DNA from 3 places in the Gottfriedia sp. NPDC058432 genome. Region 2 is predicted to be linked to each of the others. Evidence: riboswitches for the same ligand, from Rfam matches in the RefSeq annotation. Region 2 holds a riboswitch; each other region holds the start of a gene.
What was found. A riboswitch is a leader RNA that binds a small molecule or an ion and turns the genes downstream of it on or off. The one in region 2 is predicted to bind thiamine pyrophosphate.
Positions count from the first base shown of each region.

Region 1: it holds a riboswitch for thiamine pyrophosphate, as region 2 does, so the genes downstream of both, ACFWM3_RS12865 (thiamine phosphate synthase) here and thiT (energy-coupled thiamine transporter ThiT) in region 2, are expected to answer to the same signal.
Region 3: it holds a riboswitch for thiamine pyrophosphate, as region 2 does, so the genes downstream of both, ACFWM3_RS01690 (ABC transporter substrate-binding protein) here and thiT (energy-coupled thiamine transporter ThiT) in region 2, are expected to answer to the same signal.

Region 1 covers NZ_JBHXLC010000011.1:20,588-28,006, reverse strand. The annotation lists gene ACFWM3_RS12885 (ThiF family adenylyltransferase) at 1-540, opposite strand, end outside; gene ACFWM3_RS12880 (thiazole synthase) at 537-1,304, opposite strand; gene thiS (sulfur carrier protein ThiS) at 1,307-1,510, opposite strand; gene thiO (glycine oxidase ThiO) at 1,537-2,628, opposite strand; gene ACFWM3_RS12865 (thiamine phosphate synthase) at 2,612-3,226, opposite strand; TPP riboswitch at 3,315-3,424, opposite strand; TPP riboswitch at 3,662-3,776, shown strand; gene thiC (phosphomethylpyrimidine synthase ThiC) at 3,913-5,691, shown strand; gene ACFWM3_RS12855 (small acid-soluble spore protein H) at 6,439-6,618, opposite strand; gene ACFWM3_RS12850 (YjcZ family sporulation protein) at 6,762-6,899, opposite strand; gene ACFWM3_RS12845 (hypothetical protein) at 7,074-7,334, opposite strand.
Region 2 covers NZ_JBHXLC010000007.1:107,677-115,095, reverse strand. The annotation lists gene ACFWM3_RS09295 (hypothetical protein) at 1-526, opposite strand, end outside; gene ACFWM3_RS09290 (low molecular weight protein-tyrosine-phosphatase) at 540-1,016, opposite strand; TPP riboswitch at 1,357-1,461, shown strand; gene thiT (energy-coupled thiamine transporter ThiT) at 1,580-2,161, shown strand; gene ACFWM3_RS09280 (WxL domain-containing protein) at 2,294-4,375, opposite strand; gene ACFWM3_RS09275 (hypothetical protein) at 4,922-5,077, shown strand; gene ACFWM3_RS09270 (Dps family protein) at 5,429-5,866, shown strand; gene ACFWM3_RS09265 (ABC transporter ATP-binding protein) at 6,423-7,419, shown strand, end outside.
Region 3 covers NZ_JBHXLC010000001.1:325,021-332,439, forward strand. The annotation lists gene hmpA (NO-inducible flavohemoprotein) at 1-910, opposite strand, end outside; gene ACFWM3_RS01680 (RrF2 family transcriptional regulator) at 1,097-1,540, shown strand; gene racE (glutamate racemase) at 1,623-2,414, opposite strand; TPP riboswitch at 2,645-2,754, shown strand; gene ACFWM3_RS01690 (ABC transporter substrate-binding protein) at 2,843-3,835, shown strand; gene ACFWM3_RS01695 (thiamine-binding protein) at 3,848-4,138, shown strand; gene ACFWM3_RS01700 (ABC transporter permease) at 4,138-4,905, shown strand; gene ACFWM3_RS01705 (ABC transporter ATP-binding protein) at 4,902-5,633, shown strand; gene ACFWM3_RS01710 (TatD family hydrolase) at 5,638-6,405, shown strand; gene ACFWM3_RS01715 (helix-turn-helix domain-containing protein) at 6,693-6,917, opposite strand; gene ACFWM3_RS01720 (GerMN domain-containing protein) at 7,118-7,419, shown strand, end outside.

The DNA of each region.
Region 1 (7,419 bases), on a different contig from region 2:
ATCGCAAGTCATATTTAAAGTTGGTATATGATTTAATAAACAGTTAAGACAAGGAGTTTTCCCTGGAATAATTGGAAACGAGAGGCCATAGCTTCCAACACACGCACCAAAAATAAAGGGGATCCCATGCTTAATTGCTGCATCATTCACAACCATTCTAGTTTCAAAATTATCTGTTGCATCGAGAATGATTGTTTGGCCTTTAATCAACTCTTCAATATTAAGACTAGTAATATCTTTTATTAAACTAGTAATCGAAACTTCACTATTAATTTGTTGAAGTCGATTTTTAGCTGCAATTACTTTAGGTAGTTTATTTCTAGCATCCTCTTCTGTATAAAGAGACTGCCTTTGTAAATTACTCCATTCAACGTAATCACGATCAACAATTGTTATATTTCCAATGCCCGCTCTTACAAGCATTTCTGCTATTGATGAGCCTAGTGCACCAACACCAATAATAATGGCACTAGCTTTTTGTAAGTTTGATTGGCGATCTCTTCCTAAAAATAATTCTTGCTTTGCATAACGGTTTGTCAAGAATTCACCAACCCTGTGATTGGGCTACTAGCTTCACCATAATTTTTTTCATCAATTCTTCCTGCCTCATAACCAAGTCTTCCAGCTTCAATAGCAAGCTTCATCGCAACTGCCATTTTTACAGGATCTTTTGCATTAGAAACCGCAGTATTTAAAAGGACTCCATCAGCACCTAGCTCCATTGCAAAAGCTGCATCTTTTGGCGACCCGATACCGGCATCTACTATAACAGGTACATTCGATTGCTCAATGATAAATTTAAGATTAAGTGGATTAATAATTCCTTTTCCGGAACCGATAGGAGATGCACCTGGCATAATCGCATGTACACCAAGTTCTTCTAGTCTTCTTGCTAGCACAACATCATCGGAAGTATAAGGTAATACAACAAATCCTTCGTTTAATAGCATTTCTGATGCTTTCAATGTTTCGATTGGATCAGGTAATAATGATTTATCACACCCAATTACTTCTACCTTGATCATATCGCATAAGCCAGATGCTTTTGCCAATCTTGCAATTCTAACAGCCTCTTCGGCAGTTTTTGCACCAGCAGTATTAGGCAATAATTTATACTTTGTTAAATCTAGTTGTTCTAGAAAATTTGGTTGAGATTCCTCAAAAATATTCATTCTTCTAACAGCAAAAGTTAGGATCTCGGCTTTCGATACTTCAACAGCTTCTTTCTGGACTTCAAATGAAGGGTATTTTCCTGTTCCTAATAATAATCTTGAATGAAATGTATGATTTCCTACTTTTAACATGATTAGCCACCACCTACAAAATGTATTAATTCTACAGAATCTCCGTTAGAGAGATGAGTTAATGAATACTGTTCTTTATAAATAATTTCTTTATTAACCTCGACAATAACAATTCGGTTTTCTAATTGATATTCATTAAGCAAATCCTGAATTGTACAGGTTTTGCTGGAAATGTTGATGTTCTTTCCGTTTAATCTTATTTCCAAGTGTTTACACCTCCAAAACATAAAAATTAACGATTGATTTTAAATGCTTCGATCCAGTTACGATCGACTTTTCGTTTAAGGATTAAATCTCGAATTAATTTTCCAGTTGCTGGTGCAAGCAAAATACCATTTCGAAAATGGCCGGTCGCAAATAAGATTTGATCTTCTTCGGGATGAATTCCAATAAAGGGATTATAGTCGAGAGTTCGCGGTCGTAATCCTGCCCAAAATGAATCAATTTTCATGTCTTCAATTTCGGGAAGCATTTTTTTAGCGCTTTGTATTAATGACTCAATCCCCCTTAAGCTAGGGTTCTCATTCCATTCGTTATCGATCATCGTAGCTCCGATGACAAGGCGACCGTCATTCCTTGGAACAATATAATTTTGTTCATGGAAAAGAGTATGTTTTAATGCAACCTTTTCACTTCTGACCGCGATGCATTCACCTTTAACGGGAATAATTTCATGATGTAATCCAAGCTGCCCAAACAATGAATTACTCCAAACACCACTTGCAACTACAAGAGTTTTTGCTTCAAAATTGCCATTTGTAGTTTTAATTAAATAATGTGAATCATTTTTTTGAATCTGAAATACATGAGTATATTCAAATATAGATGCACCTAAAATTTGAGCACTCTTGCAAAACGCGTTACAGACAGAAACAGGTAATACATTCACGTCGTCTTCAATATAAGCTGCTCCAATTATGTTTGGATGGACACCAGGTATCTGTTTTTTTAACTCCTCATGGTTATACCAAAGTGCCGAAGTTTGAGTGAGTAGTGGAGTTAATTGTTTTTTTTCTAAATCGGTATAAGCTAGTTTGAAAATGCCACCTTTTTTTAGTTCAATATCGATTCCACATAACTCTTTTAATTCTTCTTGAAGTTGAAAATAAGTTAATTGACTGTTTCTAGCAAAAGTAAAAAATGACTCGGACTGATCCCACTCTGAATGGGCACCAAGCATTCCTGCAGCTGCCTTAGTTGTTTTCTGTCCAACTTGCTGTTCTTCAAGAACTGCGACATTAATGTTTTCTTTCGCTAGATAATAAGCAATGGAACAACCTATTATTCCACCACCAATTACTACAACATCAAATTTCTTGTTCATAAGCGAATTTACACCTTTCAAAATATTGCAGAGCAGCTTCTAGTGGATTTCGGGCAGAAAAAATGCCAGACATTACAGCTATACCATCAATATCGTTCTCTTTTAGAACTTGGATATGTTCAGGTAATATACCGCCGACTGCATAGATTGGTATAGTTAACGTTTTTTTCATTTCTGGAATTAGTTCAATCCCATTAGGTGTTAATCCATTTTTACACTCTGTTTCAAAACAATGACCGTACAGAATATAGTCAGCTTTATCATTTTCTGCCTGAATTGCTTCAGTAAGTGTGTGGACTGATTTTCCTACTCGTAAATTAGGAAAATATTCTTTTACATCAACAAGTGGAAGACCATGTCCTGGTAAGTGAATATTTGATAGGTTAGAGAAAATAGCTATATCTAAACGATCATTTAAAACGATTTTTTTCATATCTACTTTGTTCATTTTTAGTAGATTTAAGAGTGATATTAGCTCGATTGCCTTTTTCGATTTTTCGCGAATATGTACATAGTCGACTGCATCGATTATTTGAATTATTTTTGTAGCAAGTACTTCGACTGAGTGCTGATCATCTGTAATTGCAATAAGTTCCATTTCCCAGCCTCTTTCATTATCAAAATTTTTTCAACAAAAAAACCACTTTCCTAAAACAAAGAAAGTGGTTACATTGCACGCGAAAAAAGTATAAAATGCGCCACTTTCCTACGCAGGTACTAGCCTGTTCAGGTTTTGAGGGTTTAAAAGTAACTACTTTATTCTCAGCCCTTATCAAGGGATCCCCTAGTGATGAATATGTTTGAAAATTAATCTTAGCATAGCATATAAAAAATAATATTCAATACTAAATTTATTTTTACTAGTCCAATTTTATTACCAGAAATTGGGCTTGAAGTATAGTAAAATCAAGTATTTTCGGGAGTATAAAAAAACCAAAAAAATTTTTTATTTGGAATTTCTGTAAAAATTTAGGGAAATAAAAACATTTACATTTTAAATTTGTGGGTTTATATTTAGTTTTGAACAAGTTAATAGATTGACTAGGGGTGTCCAATTAGTTGGGCTGAGAGAGAAACGCGATTAAGTTTCTTAACCCTCAGGACCTGATCTGGTTCATACCAGCGTGGGGAAGTTAGAAATTTCTCATTAATGATTTCATAATTGTTAATGTAGTTTTGCTAACACCTAGCCGGGTCTTAAAAATAAGATTCCGGCTTTTTTCATGCTTTAAATGAATTGGATTTCGTCCTTTTTAAACTAATTAAAAAGGGGAATGAAATCAAATGAACAATTCTGTAAATGAAATGAATTTTTCCATCATGTCTAGTTTTTCAGGGAGTAAGAAGGTATATGTTGAAGGATCTAGATCTGACATTAAGGTGCCAATGCGTGAGATTCAATTAAGCCCAACAACTGGCACTTTTGGAGAAGAAGAAAATGCTCCAGTTAGAGTATACGACACTAGCGGACCTTACACAGATTCAGCTAGCTCAGTTGATATTCGAAATGGACTTAAGGCGATTAGACAAAATTGGGTAATTGAACGAAATGATGTTGAAGAGTATGAAGGGCGCGAAATAAAGCCTGAAGATAATGGATATAGAAAAGAGTCAGATCAACATAATGTTGAAGTATTTAAAGGGTTAAAAAGAAAACCGTTACGAGCAAAGGAGAATGGAAATATTACTCAAATGCATTATGCTCGAAAAGGAATTATTACACCTGAAATGGAATTTATTGCGATTCGAGAAAATGTTTCGGCTGAATTTGTTCGTGATGAAGTTGCTAAGGGAAGAGCTGTCATTCCATCGAATATTAATCACCCTGAAAGTGAGCCAATGATCATCGGTCGTAATTTTCATGTGAAAATTAATGCCAATATAGGTAATTCAGCGGTTACGTCTTCAATCGAAGAAGAAGTAGAAAAAATGACATGGGCTACTCGCTGGGGTGCGGATACGATGATGGATCTTTCTACTGGTAAGAATATTCATACAACACGTGAATGGATTATCCGAAACTCTCCAGTACCAGTAGGGACAGTTCCGATTTATCAAGCGCTTGAAAAAGTTAATGGAATCGCTGAAGATTTAAGCTGGGAAGTGTTTAGAGATACACTAATCGAGCAAGCGGAACAAGGTGTAGACTATTTTACAATTCACGCGGGTGTATTATTACGCTATATTCCATTAACGGCAAAACGAGTGACAGGAATTGTATCTCGTGGAGGGTCTATTTTGGCTCAATGGTGTTTAGCTCATCATAAAGAGAATTTTTTGTATACTCATTTTGAAGAAATTTGTGAAATTATGAAGCGTTATGACGTAACATTCTCTTTAGGAGATGGACTGAGACCAGGCTCAATTGCCGATGCAAATGACGAAGCACAATTTTCTGAGTTAGAAACACTTGGTGAGTTAACGAAAATTGCATGGAAGCACGATGTTCAAGTTATGATTGAAGGACCGGGACATGTACCAATGCACTTAATTAAAGAGAATATGGATAAACAATTAGAAATTTGTCAGGAAGCGCCATTTTATACTTTAGGACCGCTAACGACTGATATTGCACCTGGATACGATCATATTACATCAGCAATCGGTGCAGCAATGATTGGTTGGTTTGGTACTGCAATGCTTTGTTATGTAACTCCGAAAGAGCATTTAGGTCTTCCAAATAAAGAAGACGTAAGAGTAGGAGTTATTACATACAAAATAGCGGCGCATGCAGCTGACTTAGCAAAAGGACACCCTGGTGCACAAAAAAGAGATGATGCACTTTCAAAAGCTAGATTTGAATTTAGATGGCGTGATCAATTTAATCTTTCTCTTGATCCTGAAAGAGCAATTGAATATCATGATGAAACATTACCTGCCGAAGGAGCTAAAACAGCGCATTTTTGTTCAATGTGTGGTCCAAAATTCTGTAGTATGAGAATTTCACAAGATATTCGAGATATAGTAAAACAAGAAGAACTTCAGAATGGTTCAATCATTGAAGAAGGAATGAAAGAAAAAGCACTTGAATTTAGAAAACAAGGCGGGGAAATCTATCAATAAGGGTGTGAGCCTTATATGAATAGGGTAGAAGAAATCATAAACGAGATAAAACAATTGGAAGAATATATGCAACACTTAAAAATAGAACTGAAAACGATTCAAAAAAATTGTGACCACGATTTTTTGAAGAAAGATACGATACAAGAATGTCTTAAATGCAGTTTAATTGAGAGCTTATGTTGGTAATAGGTATTAACACTGCAAAAACAAATCCCAAAATAAAGAGGTTTGTTTTTGCAGATTGTTGAAATAGAAAATGGACAATAGGGAAAACGGAAATTAAATGAACATTTATTAATGATGAAATTATTATTTTTTGGATGATCTTGTAATGGTTTTTTTCAGAAGTTAAAGGATTGAGCTTATTTTTAGAAAAACAAATTTAATTGATTAGTTTATTAATGAATGTTCGATAGTAATTGACCTGCAAACTGATTAATAAACAACTATTAGGACTCTAAGTAAAGGCTATTTGAATAGGTTTTATTGCAGACCTTTTTTTGATGAATAAGTTGATTGGAACGGAGGTGTGCTCGACTCCTATGGGATAAGCGGGAAGGCTGAGACCCCGCAGGCTTGCCGAGGAGGCTAAAGAATCTCGCCCCATGGAAAGCGAGCATACTGTAGTGGAAATCAACATCACTCTACTCCTTTTACGAAAATTGGGTAATTAATTGACAAGTATTTTTTTCAATACCGAGAAAAAACAAACCTCAAAACAAAGAGGTTTGTTTTTTTACTCGAAAATTAATGTTCTGACAAACTATTGATTGAAACTTCTTCCTCTCGATCTGGTTGACCTAGCGGATAGATTCTAGCAGTTTCATTTGTTTCATCAACATGTTGAATGTAAATTGGCACTCCATTATATGTCACATTAGCCATTTCAGGTGAAGAAGCAATTTCTTGAGCTCGTTGTTTATTCATACATAACCTCCTCTACATTAATAATTGAAACCTAACATATTATTAACAGAGGTATACTTGAGTATTCATAATTAAGTACAAGCTTTTTTAAAAATAAAAAAACTCCTGTTAAAACTTAACAGGAGTTTTATAGTTTTTAATGATTACCAGTGATGTCCATGTCCATATCCATATCCGTCATATCCAGACCAGCAAGCTGCTCCAACAATGATTAATAGGATAAATAGAACAACGATTAAAGCAAAACCGTTAAGATGGTGTCCGTGATGTCCAGTACTCATACATGTGACCTCCTTCATACGATATTTAAGGGAAAACTCCCTTAGGGTCATGCGGCTAATTGAAAAATTTCAATTAGGAGAGGTGGATAATGTATCGTATGTTTTTTTGCCAACTATGAAACTAGTCTATAATGTAATTAGGCTTTTACCTAGAAGTAAGTTTTAATAAATGAATTATTTTTCCTTAGGAAGTGAAATTGCTGTTTCAACTACATAACCATTTTGAAACTTCACAGCAATTGTACCTAAATAAGTGTCAGTAGGCTGAAGTGTTTCGGTACAAGTAAAATAACGAATATGTACAACTTCCTTCGTATCTTTACTAATCTTTTGACAAGCAAGTAAATTACTTAGTCGTTTTAATGCAATCTCTCTTTTCACTCCAATTAGATCTTTTTTTATAAATGATTCATAATAATTTTTTAATGGGAACATTTTAACAGCTCCTGTTCATTCGAAAATAAAATTTCTTAAGTCGTATCATATCATAAAGTAAATCTGTTTTTGTAAAGTTTGTAGA
Region 2 (7,419 bases):
TATTACCTGCCAATAAAATTGATTCTACTTTCTCTTGTACTTCATCTGCATTTTCATCAGTTATATCTTCAATACCTTCAAGAGTTGCTTCTAACTGCTCGTCAGTTTCAGAAGATTCATTTTCATGATTTACTTCTAGTGAAGTCGCTGAAATTTGCGATTTACCTTCTTCTAGATCAATTGAATCTTCAATTTTCGCTTCTACAGCTTCAACTGCTTTTTCTGATACTTTAGAAGAGCCTTTATCAAACTTATTTAATGTAGAATCTTTAATTTCGATCCATTTATCTTTTACAAGCTGTACATTGCCTTCTAATTTCTCAACTGAGCTTTGTACTACTCTCAATTGATTTCGAACAGCACCTTTTACGATTTCTGGATCATCTTTAATTTGATTTAATTTGTTCGTTACACTTCTTCCTTTACGTGAGATCTTCTCACGATTTTCCTTGTTAAGTAGAGTAACTCCTGCACCAATTGCGACTCCGACTAGAATATTGCGTAAAGCTTTGTTACGTTTTGACATTCTACATCCTCCTCTAAACTGTTAATTGGTGTTGCTTTAAAATATGCTGAAGTAAATGAGAGCATCCTTCTGTAAGGATGTCATATACTTCATTAAAATTACCCGTATAATATGGATCAGGCACTTCCTTCCACATTGATGCTGGAACATAATCTGAAAGTAGTGAAATCTCTCCTATACAATTATTTCTTGCTAAATTCATTAAATCCTCTTTATTCTGTGCATCCATAGCAACAATATAACTAAAATATTTAAAGTCATTTTCTGTCACTTTTCGAGCTTTCATACCTTCGCAAGTTATACCTTTTTCACTCAATAAACCTTGTGTTCCCTTATGTGGAGGGTGACCTAAATGCCAATCTCCAGTACCAGCTGAGTCTATCATAAATTGTTTATCTAACCCTTTTTCTGTCACTAAATGACGAAAAACAGCCTCAGCCATTGGCGATCGACAAATGTTACCTAAACAGACAAATAATACTTGAATCATCTAAAATGTCTCCTTCAAATTATTTACACTTTCTGCCAAAATTTAGCTGTTCTTTCGTATTCATTCTACACGGTAAATTTTAAAATGAAAAGCAAGCCATTGTGAATAATTTATGGCAAGGATAAATAAGATAATGGTTATAATGCTTATTTTTTACATAATAGCTATGATTACACTCATTTTTTAAAAATAATTTTAATTACTAACTAAATAGTTAACTTTATTAGTGTTCTACGTGAGTACCATTAACAATAGGCAAAATTTTTTTAATTTTTACGGATAAATTAATTGTATTTTTAAATGACCTTGACTATATTTAGTAAAGACAACTAAATGTAAGCTAAACCACAAGGGGAGCCATTTGGCTGAGAGTGAATAGATTAACTATTCTTACCCTCTGAACCTGTTAGTTAGGACTAACGTAGGGATGTGGCACGATGAAAAAGCAACGCCGGGATCATCATGCTACCCAGTATTGCTTTTTTTATTTATTCCTACTGATATCTCCTTACAAAGTGTTTCACTACATAAGTTGTCCATGAGATAAAGGGGGAAATATATATATGAAGACATCAAAGATTCAATTAATGACAGAAATAGCGATGTGTGCAGCTCTAGCAATCGTTTTTGATTTCTTACCATTGTTTACTGCTCCTCAAGGTGGTTCTGTATCATTATCAATGATTCCAGTTTTTCTAATTGCTTTTCGTTGGGGATTAAAGCAAGGTTTAATTACTGGTCTATTATTAGCAGCATTACAAATCGTTACAAAGCTATATTTTGTTCATCCAATCCAAGTATTTTTAGACTATATTCTAGCATTTACAAGTCTCGGATTAGCTGGACTTGTATATCAACAAATAAAAATTAGTTTAGCAAATGGCAATAAAAAAAGTGCAGCAGCCTATATAATTTTAGGAACTTTTATCGGCTCACTAGCTCGTTTCATCTCCCATTTTATTGCTGGAATCGTATTTTACGGTTCATACGCTCCAAAAGGAACACCAGTATCACTTTATTCATTAGTATATAATGCTTGGTACATGGTTCCTTCTTTTATTATTAGTGCAGTTCTATTAATCATTTTACTTTCTTCTGCACCAGTACTTGTACATGTTAAAAAGAATCGAAATCAAGCAGCATAAGTTTTTAGCCAGTCTAAAGTTCCAAAGCGTACAAATAAGTAAGTACAAGATACCCCACCGAGTAGTCATTTTTTACTTACTCGATGGGGTATTTACTTTCATTTTAACATCTATATAGGAAGTTTCTTAATTTTATAGTGGTGCATCTACTAATGTCCATGTTAATGTTGTTTTATATTTGGCACCTACTTCTTTATAAGCTGCACCAGGCACAAAAAGGGTTATGCTAGATGAATTCTGTCCATATGCAATTGTCCATGTTCCAAGTCCCTTCCCTTCATCTGCGTAAGCTAGATTCTGGGCACCGCCACCGGGAACCAATGTCAATGTATTAGCTACTGGTTTATACTGAGCTTCAGTGGATGAGTTTAAAAAAGGATTATTTAATTTTAAAACCGCACCTGTTAATTCATTATTACCACTCTTGAATTGTTCATTTTGCTGTACTGTTAGTTTCCATCCAGTTTTTGTTCTACGATGGTCTGTTACTTGAATAAAATTTGGTACTTTAATGATTGAACCATCTGAAGTTTGTTTTACTTCATCTAATTGAGCAGTATAAACTTCATTTTTACCTGAAGTTTCCTGCACACCAAAATTGAAATTTGACACATAGTCAATACTTAATGAACTCTTTGTTCCTGGTTCATGAGGATTCTCTGGATCAGTTGGGTTAACTGGCTCAACTGGACTTGTTGGGTTTGTTGGATCGACTGGATTTTTCGTTTCTGCCGTTACTGTTACATTTGTATCTGTACTCGTATTACCTGCGACATCTGTTGCAGTTGCACGTACTACATCCCCAGCATACAATGCCCACTGTGGTACGTGTACGGAGAATGAACCATCCGCTCCTGCCTTTGTCGTTAAAAATGATTGGTCAGGTAACGTTATTTTCACAGTACTATTCGCCTCTGTTGTTCCCGTTATACTTGTACTGATATCTGTAATCGGATTTACAACTGGCGGTAAAATAGTTTTGTCTACTGTAAAGTGTAGAATTGTTTGATTACTTGCTTTATCAGTGATGACTAATGTGTATTCACCATCAGCTGGATTTATTGTGCCAGAAGAAATGGTTGTCCCATTTAATTTAGCTGTATCAATACCACTTAGTGCATCACTGAATGTAATGTTTGTTGCTGTTTTTTTATTATATAATTGTCCGTCAGCATAGTTGGTAATAGGTGCTTCTTTATCAATCCTTACTGAAAATTTAGCTCCTGGATCAGTTAGTGGATTACTTTGGTTTCCAGAATCATCTTTTGCTCTAATTAGAATATTTGTCGTACCTTGGGTTGAAACAGTATAATCAACGCCTGTTGAGGTAGCATTACTTAAACCAGCTTTACTCCAAGTGTCACCATTATCTGTTGAAACTTCGTACGATGCTGGATCGACCCCATGATCATCAGTTGCTGTAAAGTGAATTGTCGTGTTTTTATTGGTCCATGATGCACCACCTGTGTAGCCTTCTGGTATGGTAATAGTAGCATCCGTTATTTTTGGTGCCTTAGTATCTAGTACTGTAACAGAAACATGATCAACCTGAAAGATTTGAAATCCACTACCATCAAGAGCATCTTTTATACCGTCTTCAAAAGCAATGCTAAAATTTACTTTAGTTCCGATTGCAGTGAAAGTAGTCGTTACATTTTGAGGACCTGTGTAGTCTCTCCATTCTCTATCTGTCGTTATAGAGGTACCACTTGCTGTGTCAGTTACAAACCAAGTATACCTAGGATGGGTATTCGTATGTTCAATAAGTTTAAAAGGAAACTTTAAGATATAAGTTTGTCCTGGAATTGTGTTAATCGATTGCCTCATAACCATATACTCTTGGGAATCTACAGTGTTTAATACTTTTAATAAAATCCCACCCCCTGGAACAGGTTTAACATAACTTTTTGGGTTGACTTCACCAAAAACCTTATACCAGCCGTCACCTTGATCCTCTAAATTGGAGCTATAAGGACCTTGAATTTGGCTTTTATTTAAATACGCCACAAATGACCAATTTGGAAAAGTAGTTGTTTGACGATCAAAATTAAATGTAGGGTTTTGGACCAAGTTTGGAAATGTTGCCGCTTCTGTAATAGTTGGTTTAAGTAGTCCCTTTAATCCAAGTAGTCTCGGTTGCATCCCACTCGTCATGATGACAAAAATGGATGCTAAAACAATCGCTTTAAAAAATCGTTTTCTTTTTTTTACCATTATGTTTCTCCATTTCCAAAATAATAATTTTTTTCACTCTTTTTCTATTTTCATGAAACGTCTACTTAAAATTAAACATAAGTATGACGAGTAATAGGAATTAAATACCGCCAATGAAGTACCAAATTTTTTGATCTTTTTCCCAATCTGAATTCTTAAATTCCTCCGCTGACGTCCTTAATGTAAACACTAGTTGCCTTTTATTTCAAAACTTTGATTCTTGTTGAACTCATAGTTAAATATGTGAAAAATGTAACATGATTATAATCGATCGTTCAACGACATTTTTTACCTTTGTCAACGGTAATAGCGTTGAGTTTTAACTTGTTTTTTGTTTTGGTAATTCTTCTTAATTTTTTAGGTATAACTGCTACAAATGAAGATGTCACTTGCTTTTAGTTAAACCGATCCAACCAAATAGTAAAAATATTTTATCCACATTTTAAATATGCATTTAAATTTTGAACACTTTGTGAATTTTGGTTATCTGTCCTTTTCTTCAATCATATATATGAATATAGAAAAGTTTTGAAGGGGGTTTTAACATTGGTCTATGATGTAATCATCTTTTTCTTTTTTGTCATTATTCTTCTTGGTATGATTGGGTCATTATTCTTATTATTGAAGAAAGCTTTAAATGAGGATGATGCACTTAGAATTGAACCTAAGCCCGCCCTTCCTGAAGAGAGCGTACATTCATAGCTAAAATAAGAGGATGTCCCAAAAGTATAAACTTTTTGGGGCATCCTCTTTTTTGTTTTTCCTTAAATATAAGCCTGTTTTGAGTAAGTATTTTCGTCTATATGTTTTTTAATTACTCATGATCTTTTCTTATGTAACCAAAAATCCTATCTCCATCCACCCCTCCAATAGGATGAGGTTTTTTTATTTCAATATAATGCTATTTACAATTTAACGTTAATTTTACTAATTGTTGTCTTAGCTATCAAATATTACCATGACTATTCTTACTCAATATCAGTTAAGATGGGTTATATGGTTTTTTAATCTTTTACATCATTTAGAGGAGGGATTTTAATGGATACATCATCCATCTCAAAAACGACTGTTGATGTGCTAAATAAGCAAATAGCAGACTGGAATATTCTATTTGTAAAGTTACATAACTATCATTGGTATGTAAAAGGTCCAAATTTTTTCACTCTACACACTAAATTTGAGGAATTTTACAACGAGGCAAGTTTACATATTGATGAACTAGCAGAGCGAGTGTTAATAATTGGTGGAAAACCACTAGCTACAATGAGAGAGTATCTTGATACTTCAAGCCTTAAAGAAGCCAATAAGAATATTACTTCTGATGAAATGGTTCAGGACATTACTAAGGACTATAACTATTTAATTGAAGAATTAAAAGATGGCATGGAAATTGCAGAGTCTGAAAATGATTCAGTTACTCATGATTTATTATTAGCCATTCGTGAACAGCTTGCAAAGCATGTTTGGATGTTAACGGCCTACTTAAATTAAGTTAAAACTTAAGATTAAATTAAGAAAAGCAGTATAAAATAAAATGGTTTATTCATCCTTTTATCTTTATACTGCTTTTTTTTCTAATTTAAAGCCTAAATGAGATGTAGTAGATTAATATTTTTTAATGTAATTCTTATTTTCCAGTGTAAAAACAGGTAATATGAACTAGGAATATCAAACTACAAATTGCACACCGAATATATTTTTTTCCCTATATTAATGCATTTTCCGACAAAAACCTCTATTTTTCACCATTGTTTTCAAACACTACTATTTATCTATTCTAACAATTGTTTTGTAAACGTTTTCATTTTGTATTTCCCTTACTCTCCCTTATTTTATATAGTCTATCAACCTTTCCATCGAATCACTGTGACATTTTTTCCCTATGAATTTACTAGTTAATCCGAATTTCGAATGAATTATAGTCAAAAAGGACTATATATTACATAAAATGTTTTCATATTGAAACATTCGCGTAATAATATTATACTTATGAAAATTCTAAATAAACCAACAATTTAGCTCATGAAATCTCGAAAGGAGACACGAAATGTCAAAACCTCTTTTGGAAATCGAACATTTAACGACATCGTTTCGTATAAACAACCAATACTATCCTGCTGTGGATGATGTATCACTTACTGTCCATGAAAATGAAGTTCTTGCAATTGTGGGTGAATCAGGCTGCGGTAAAAGTGCACTAGCCCTATCAATCCTAGGACTACATTCAAATAATCGTACAAAAATGAATGGATCGATCTCTTACAAGGGCACAAATTTACTAACGCTTAATGATAGTAAATTGAATAAAATTCGAGGAAAGGAAATCGGAATGATTTTCCAAGAACCTCTTACTGCTCTAAACCCGTTAATGACGATTGGTAAACAAATTGAAGAAAATCTAGATTTCCATACTGATCTTTCACGCTCACAAAAAAAGGATCGTGCATTAGAGCTACTAGATCAAGTTGGAATCCCGAAGCCAGAGGTTACTTATAAACAGTACCCGCATGAATTATCTGGTGGTATGAGACAACGTGCTATGATTTCAATTGCTATTGCATGTAACCCTTCGTTCATTATTGCAGACGAGCCAACTACTGCCTTAGATGTAACGATTCAAGCCCAGATACTAGATTTACTAAAAGAAATTCAAAAGAAAACGAAATTAGGCATCATTTTAATTACGCATGACTTAAGTGTTGTTGCAGAAGTAGCAGACCGTGTTGCTGTTATGTATGCTGGACAAATTATAGAGACTGGTTCAGTAGAAGAAATACTAAATAATCCATTACACCCATATACACGCTCACTATTAAACTCTATTCCTACTACTCATTCAAAAAATCAAAGACTTCATATTATTGAAGGTACAGTTCCACCTTTAGACAAACTACCTAGAACAGGCTGCCGATTCAGCCACCGTATTCCTTGGATTCAAAATTATGCTCATGAAAATCAACCTATCTTGCACGAAGTTAAACCAAATCATTATGTACGTTGTTCTTGTTATAAGCATTTCCATTTCAAGAACGAGAAAGGAGCAC
Region 3 (7,419 bases), on a different contig from region 2:
TTGAAGCACTAATGAAGTTAACTCGACGTTGTGGTTGATTACTTGCAATTGACTTAGCCATACTGATCAATGGTGTAATTCCAACACCACCACTTAAGAAAACAACATCTGAATCAATTTCAGTATTTAAAGTAAATTCACCTGCTGGGGCAGTAATTTCTAACGTATCACCAACATTTACTTGATTGTGTAGATAGTTTGAGAATTTACCTAGAGGTTGGTTTTCTTCAGCTTCTCTTTTTACTGAAATTCTAAAGTGATTTTTACCTGGTGCCTCAGATAAACTATATTGTCTGTTAGATAGATATTCTTCACCAGGAATTTGTGAACGAACAGTAATATATTGACCTGGTAAGAAAGTAGGCACTGAAGAATCATCTTTAGGAACTAAGTAGAATGATGTTATTACATCGCTTTCTTCAACTTTTTCGATGACTTTAAATTCTTTAAATTCAGACCATCCGCCTTCTTGAGATGAAGCTGCTTCATACATTTCTTTTTCGATATCGATAAATACTTGAGCAATAATTCCATATGCTTCAGCCCAAGCACCTAGTATTTCATCAGTTGCAGCATCACCAAGTACTTCTTTAATTGCCCCTAGTAGATGTTGCCCTACGATTGGATAGTGTTCTGCTTTAACTTGAAGACTGCGGTGCTTTTGCGCAATTTGTTTTACAACCGGAATAATTGTTGCTAGTTTATCAATGTTTTGTGCTGCAGCTAAAACAGTATTTGCAAGAGCCGTTTGTTGTCTACCTTTTTGTTGATTTGTATGATTGAATACATTTAATAATTCAGGATGATTAGTAAATAAATTTTTATAGAATACTTTAGTGATCTCTGTACCCTTTACTTCTAAGACCGGAACTGTTGACTTAATAATATCAATTGTTTTTTGAGATAGCATGAAAAATCCCCCTAATCACGTTTCAAAGTAGTATTGTAAATACATCTTTATCTTAGACCTAGAAATTATTTAAAGCAATATGTAAAATACTTCTTTTGTGATTTTTTTCGCAAAAATACATAAAAGTTTAAAAAATGTTCACAATTATGCTATGATTAAATTTAAATAAAACAGTGAGGACAAGTTATGCGTTTAACAACTTATTCGGATTACTCTCTTCGTGTACTAATATTTCTAAGCTCTGAGCCACGTGAAAAATTAGTTAATATTAAAGACATCGCTGAAGCTTATGGTATTTCTAAAAACCATTTAATGAAAATAATTTATAATTTAGGAAAGATGGGCTATATCGAAACGATACGTGGTAGAAACGGTGGAATCCGTTTAGCTAAATTGCCTACAGAAATAAATATTGGTGAAATAATTCGTAAAACTGAAGAAGACTTTAATATTGTAGAATGTTTTGAGCACGGCAATACTTGTGTAATCACACCAGTTTGCTCTTTAAAACATATATTTAATAAAGCGTTGGATCAATTTTTACAAGTTTTAGATCAATATACATTGGATGATATTGTAAAGAACAATGCCATGCTAAAAGATTATTTTTCCATTAATACAAAGGAATAATATAACATTGAAGAGCGCACGCAATTAAAAAACACAAAAACCAACAAAGGATTACTTTGTTGGTTTTTTCATTTAGAATGGTCTATAGTTTTATATATTTTACGTTTTCCATCGGTTCTTGGAATAAAGATGACGCTATTTTACTAAAAATGGTTGGATCCCCAGTTGTAAAAAATTCATGTGAAGTGATTTCGGAGGTAGATAAGATATTTTGTTGATCTAGTATTGCACTTACCTCTAAAGCTGTTTCATCGCCAGAGCTAATAAGTTGGATCGATGGTCCCATCACTTTTTGAATGATTGGACCGAGTAATGGGTAATGAGTACACCCTAGTATTAGAGTATCAATATTTGAATCAATAAGCGGTGCAAGAGTGTGCTTAACAATATCAAATATTTCAGGTTTATTGTAGTCTCCATTTTCAACAATCCCAGCAAACTCTGGACATGCCAAACCTTCGATTAAAACTTTGTCGTTAATCCGCTTTAATGCAGAATGATATGCTTTACTATTAATAGTAGCATTCGTTCCGATGACACCGATTTGGTCATTTTGTGTTAATTTTATTGCTGCTCTGGCACCTGGGCGAACAACACCAATGACCGGGATATGAAGTTTTTCCCGCATTTCATTTAAGACGACTGAAGTTGCAGTATTACAGGCGATGACTAACATTTTTATATCTTTTTCCAGTAGAAAATTAGTCATTTCCCAAGTGAATTCCCTAATTTCCGTATATGGTCGTGATCCGTATGGACATCTTGCTGTATCGCCTAAGTATAAAATGTCCTCTTTAGGTAATTGTCTTATAATTTGTTTGGCAACTGTTAAGCCCCCAACACCTGAGTCAATGACTCCGATTGGTTTATTCAAAAAATCCCCTCATTTTACTTAAATATTGTTGATGTAGTATATTCTTTATTCATATAAGATTTTACTATAAGAAATGATATTTTTGTTTATCATTCTCTTTTTAAAAATGTTATAATTTCATAGTTTTATTACGCCTATTAACTGAGTATTAAAACAATTAAACGCAAGTTAAAAATAATTCGTAAATTCAACCATTATCTGTTATATTAATGAGGAAAAGTTTATATATGAGAAAAATGTGGAGGAGCCGGTGTTGCTGGCTGAGATAGCGTCCTTAAGATGTTGACTCTTAGAACCTGATCTGGGTGATGCCAGCGTAGGGAACAGTATCTCTTTTAAGATATGTTTTTTACAGCGCATTCACGTCCGGGTTAATATCCGGGCGTTTTCTTTTTGTATAAACAAAGAACAAAAAGGAGATATAGATAATGAAAAAATTAGTAGTATTTTTAGTGGCTATTTGTTTAATGTTAACTGGATGTGGTCAAAACAAAACTACCACTACTAAAAAGACAAAGCAATTAAAAAAGGTGACTGTCGTACTAGACTGGACCCCGAATACAAATCATACTGGGTTATTTGTTGCTAAGGATAAAGGTTACTTTAAGGAACAAGGACTTGATGTAGATATAATCAACCCGGGAGAAACAGGAGCAGACCAATTGGTGGCATCTGGTAAAGCAGATTTTGGGGTTTCTTATCAAGAGTCAATTACACAAGCAAGAGTTCAAAATGTACCGATTGTTTCAATTGCAGCAATTATTCAACATAATACTTCTGGGTTTGCATCACCAGTGAAAAAAGAAATTAAATCTCCAAAAGATTTCGTTGGAAAAACTTATGGTGGATGGGGTTCACCGGTTGAAAAGGCTATTTTAAAATCACTTATGTCAGAAGAAAATGCGAATGTTAATAAGTTAAATATCGTTAATATGGGCGATGCAGATTTCTTTACTGCAGTAAAAAGAGATATCGATTTTGCGTGGATTTATCAAGGATGGACAGGAATTGAAGCTGAGCTTCGTGGAGAAAAATTAAACATGATTTATTTAACAGATTATAGTAAAAAGCTAGATTACTATACTCCAGTTTTAGCTACGAATGAAAAAATGATTAGTAAAAATCCTAAAATTGTAAAAGCGTTTGTTGCTGCAGCGTCAAAAGGATATAATTTTGCGATTGATAACCCAAAAGAAGCTGCATCAATTTTAATAAAGGATAATCCGGATTTAGATAAAAAATTAGTTGAAAAAAGCCAAGAATGGTTAGCATCTAAATATAAAGATGATGCAAATCGTTGGGGTGAGCAAAAATTATCAGTTTGGAAAAACTATGCAGATTTCTTAGCTGAAAATAAATTATTAGAAGGAAACTTTAAGCCAAAAGAAGCATTTACGAATGATTTCTTACCAGCGAAATAAGGAGGAGTTAATATGCAAACTACTTTAATGAGTGTCCAAATTATACCGAAAACAAATAATATTGAGGATGTTATTCCAGCAGTTGATGAAGCGATTAAAATTATTGATGAATCAGGTGTAAAATATCAAGTTCAGCCTTTAGAAACAACTATGGAAGGTGACTTGAATCAATTGTTAAATGTTGTTCAAAAAATGAATGAAAGAATGATTGAAATAGGTTGCCATAATGTTATAACTCAAATGAAAATACTTTACCAACCACAAGGTATCACTATGGATGTATTAACGGAGAAGTACCGTTAATGAAATCTAAAAATATAAAAGGATGGCAACCAATCGTTGTCATCCTGCTTTTTTTAATCTGTTGGCAGCTAAGTATTAAAATTTGGAAAATCGAATCTTGGTTATTGCCAGGGCCGATCTCAATCTTTAAAGAAGGAATGAAATCATCTGATTCACTACTTCCTCACATTTCTTCTACAATTCAATTAACGATTATTGGTCTGTTAATTGGTAGTTTATTAGGATTTTTAATAGCATTTCTATTGCATTTAATACCTGGTGTTAGGGAAGCTTTTTACCCGTTATTAATTCTTTCGCAAAATGTACCAATTATCGTTTTGGCACCGCTTTTAATTATTTGGTTTGGATTTGGTGTATTACCTAAATTAATTATAATTTCTCTTGTTTGTTTTTTCCCTGTTACAGTTTCAGCGTTGGATGGTTTCAGACAAACACCAAGTGAACTAATAAATTATATGAAAATGGCAGGAGCATCTAAATCACAAATTTTTTGGAAAGTTGAGTTACCTTTTTCTCTACCTTCCATTTTTTCCGGCTTAAAGATTTCAGCAACTTATAGTGTTATGGGAGCAGTCATATCTGAATGGCTAGGAGCGAAATCTGGAATTGGTGTATATATGACTTTAGCTTCATCTTCATTTAGAACAGATCGAGTATTTGTTTCAATTTTTATCATTATGTTTTTAAGTATGCTTTTCTTCTTCCTAATAGTCGTAATTGAACGTTTTACTGTTAAATGGAAAGTTAAAGGGGAGAAACGGAAATGACATTACAAGTAGAACAATTATCAAAGAGTTATAGCGGGCATCAAGTGTTAGATAATATTTCGCTTTATGTAAACGAGGGTGAATTTGTATCAATTTTGGGTCCATCTGGTAGTGGGAAAAGTACGTTGTTTCATCTTATAGGTGGTTTACTAAAACCTGATTCTGGAGAAGTAAGGTTAAATGGGTCGATAATAAATGGAGAACTTGGTCATATTAGTTTTATGCCTCAGGATCATTCATTACTACCTTGGAGAACAGTATTAAAAAATATTGTTTTGTCACAGGAATTAAAACATAAACCTGATGAAAAATTGGCAAGAGACTGGCTTAAAAAAACTGGTTTAGAAAACTATGAGAATGCATACCCTCATGAATTATCTGGTGGAATGAAACAACGAGTTTCATTTTTAAGGTCATTACTAGCACCGCAGTTGTTTATGTGTATGGATGAGCCTTTTTCAGCTTTAGATGAGTTCACAAGACTTGAAATGCAACAATGGCTTTTATCAATTTGGGAAGAGCAACGACGATCAATATTATTGGTTACACATAATATTGATGAAGCGTTGTTAATGTCTGATCGAATCTATATATTTTCTGACAAACCTGCCAAAATCAAAGAAGAAATCATTGTGCCATTTCCAAGACCACGCAAAAAAGAATTATTATTAAGTGACGAATTTATGGAATATAAAAGAAAAATCTATTTGGCTTTAGAGAAGGAGTAGTACGATGAAAATGATAGATGCTCATATTCATTTAGATTCTTATGATACTAGTCAAAGAGAAGAAATATTAACTAATATAGAAAGACACGAAATCGAGGCGATCATTTCGGTTTCGATGGATTTAAAATCTAGTAAGAAAAATTTAGAGTTAAAAAAACAAAATAATAGTGTATATCCAGCATTCGGATTTCATCCTGAACAACAAATTCCATCTGATGAAGAGGTTGATAAATTAATTGAATGGATTAAGATGCATCAGGATGAAATGGTCGCAATCGGAGAGGTTGGATTACCATATTATAAGAATTTGGAAGAACAGATTAATTACGTACCTTATATTAGGTTACTAGAAAAATTTATCTCACTTGCAAAAGAGTTAAATAAACCGATCATATTACATGCAGTGTATGAGGACGCCGAAACCGTATGTAATCTATTAGAAAAATATTTTATTCAAAAAGCTCATTTTCATTGGTTTAAAGGAGACGATCATTCAATTAAACGGATGATAAAAAATGAGTATTTTATCTCAATTACACCAGATGTATTATATGAAAATGAGATTCAAGATTTAGTAAAAAAGTATCCTTTAGAATTAATGATGGTAGAAACTGATGGTCCTTGGCCATTTGAAGGGCCTTTTGAGAATGAGTGGACACATCCTAAATTTATGCATCAATCGGTTGCAAAGATAGCTGAGTTAAAAGACATAGATTTATTAGTTGCATATAAAACTTTATATGAAAATACTAAGAAGTTTTATAGTATCTAAAATAAGAAGATCGTTTTCTAAATGGAAACGATTTTTTTATTTTAAATAGTTAAAAAGAGTTAAAATAAAATCCCCCTATAGTAGAGTTTCTATCCTAATATACGGATAGGCTTTTTTATCTACTATAAGTAGGATATAAAGTGAAAATTTCATTTCAGATAAACAGATTCTTACAAGCTAGAAAATAGAGAAAAATAAAACTTAAGTTTCAATGTAAATACCAAAACCGGCATGTCGATTAGAATGCCGGCAGTATGTTGGTTTGTAGAAGTGTTTCTACAAAATAACTACAGTTCAAGCTCTCCCATACGAAGAAGCTCAATAACTGCTTGTGATCGCCCCTTAACCCCAAGCTTCTGCATTGCATTTGAAATATGATTTCTCACAGTTTTTTCACTTATAAAAAGTTCTTCAGCAATTTCTCTTGTAGTCTTATCTTGAACAAGAAGCTCGAATACTTCTTTTTCACGCTTTGTGAGTGTGTGCTTTGTTTGATAGTCTCTATCCTTCAACTGTGCTAACCCTCCTTGCTTGACCGAGCTGTTCTTCGGATGGGTATTCATTTAGTCTTTTTATCATATGAACGATAGGTCTTTTAGGTGAATATTTCCAGTAAATTTAGAGCTAGATTTAAATTATTTATTTTTTTCTATTTAGCTTGTTCTAAAAAATGTACATGCTCGTATAAATAATAAAAAAGCGTGGGGGGAGTATGGTGATGAAAAAAAGATTGTTAGTAACAGCAGCAGCGGTATGTGGAATTGCAACAATGAGTGGATGTAGTTTACTTCCAACAAAATCTTCAACTGACATTGATCCACCTAAAACTGTAGTTTATAAAAGTGATCAACCTTCAAAAGAAGTAGCAAAGAAGGAAGAAACGGTAAAAAGGGAATTATATTTAATTGACCGTAACGGGTATGTTGTACCGCAAACTTTCCAATTACCTAAGTCTACTAGCTTGGCTAAACAAGCGTTAGAGTACTTAGTAAAAGATGGTCCTGTTACAGATGA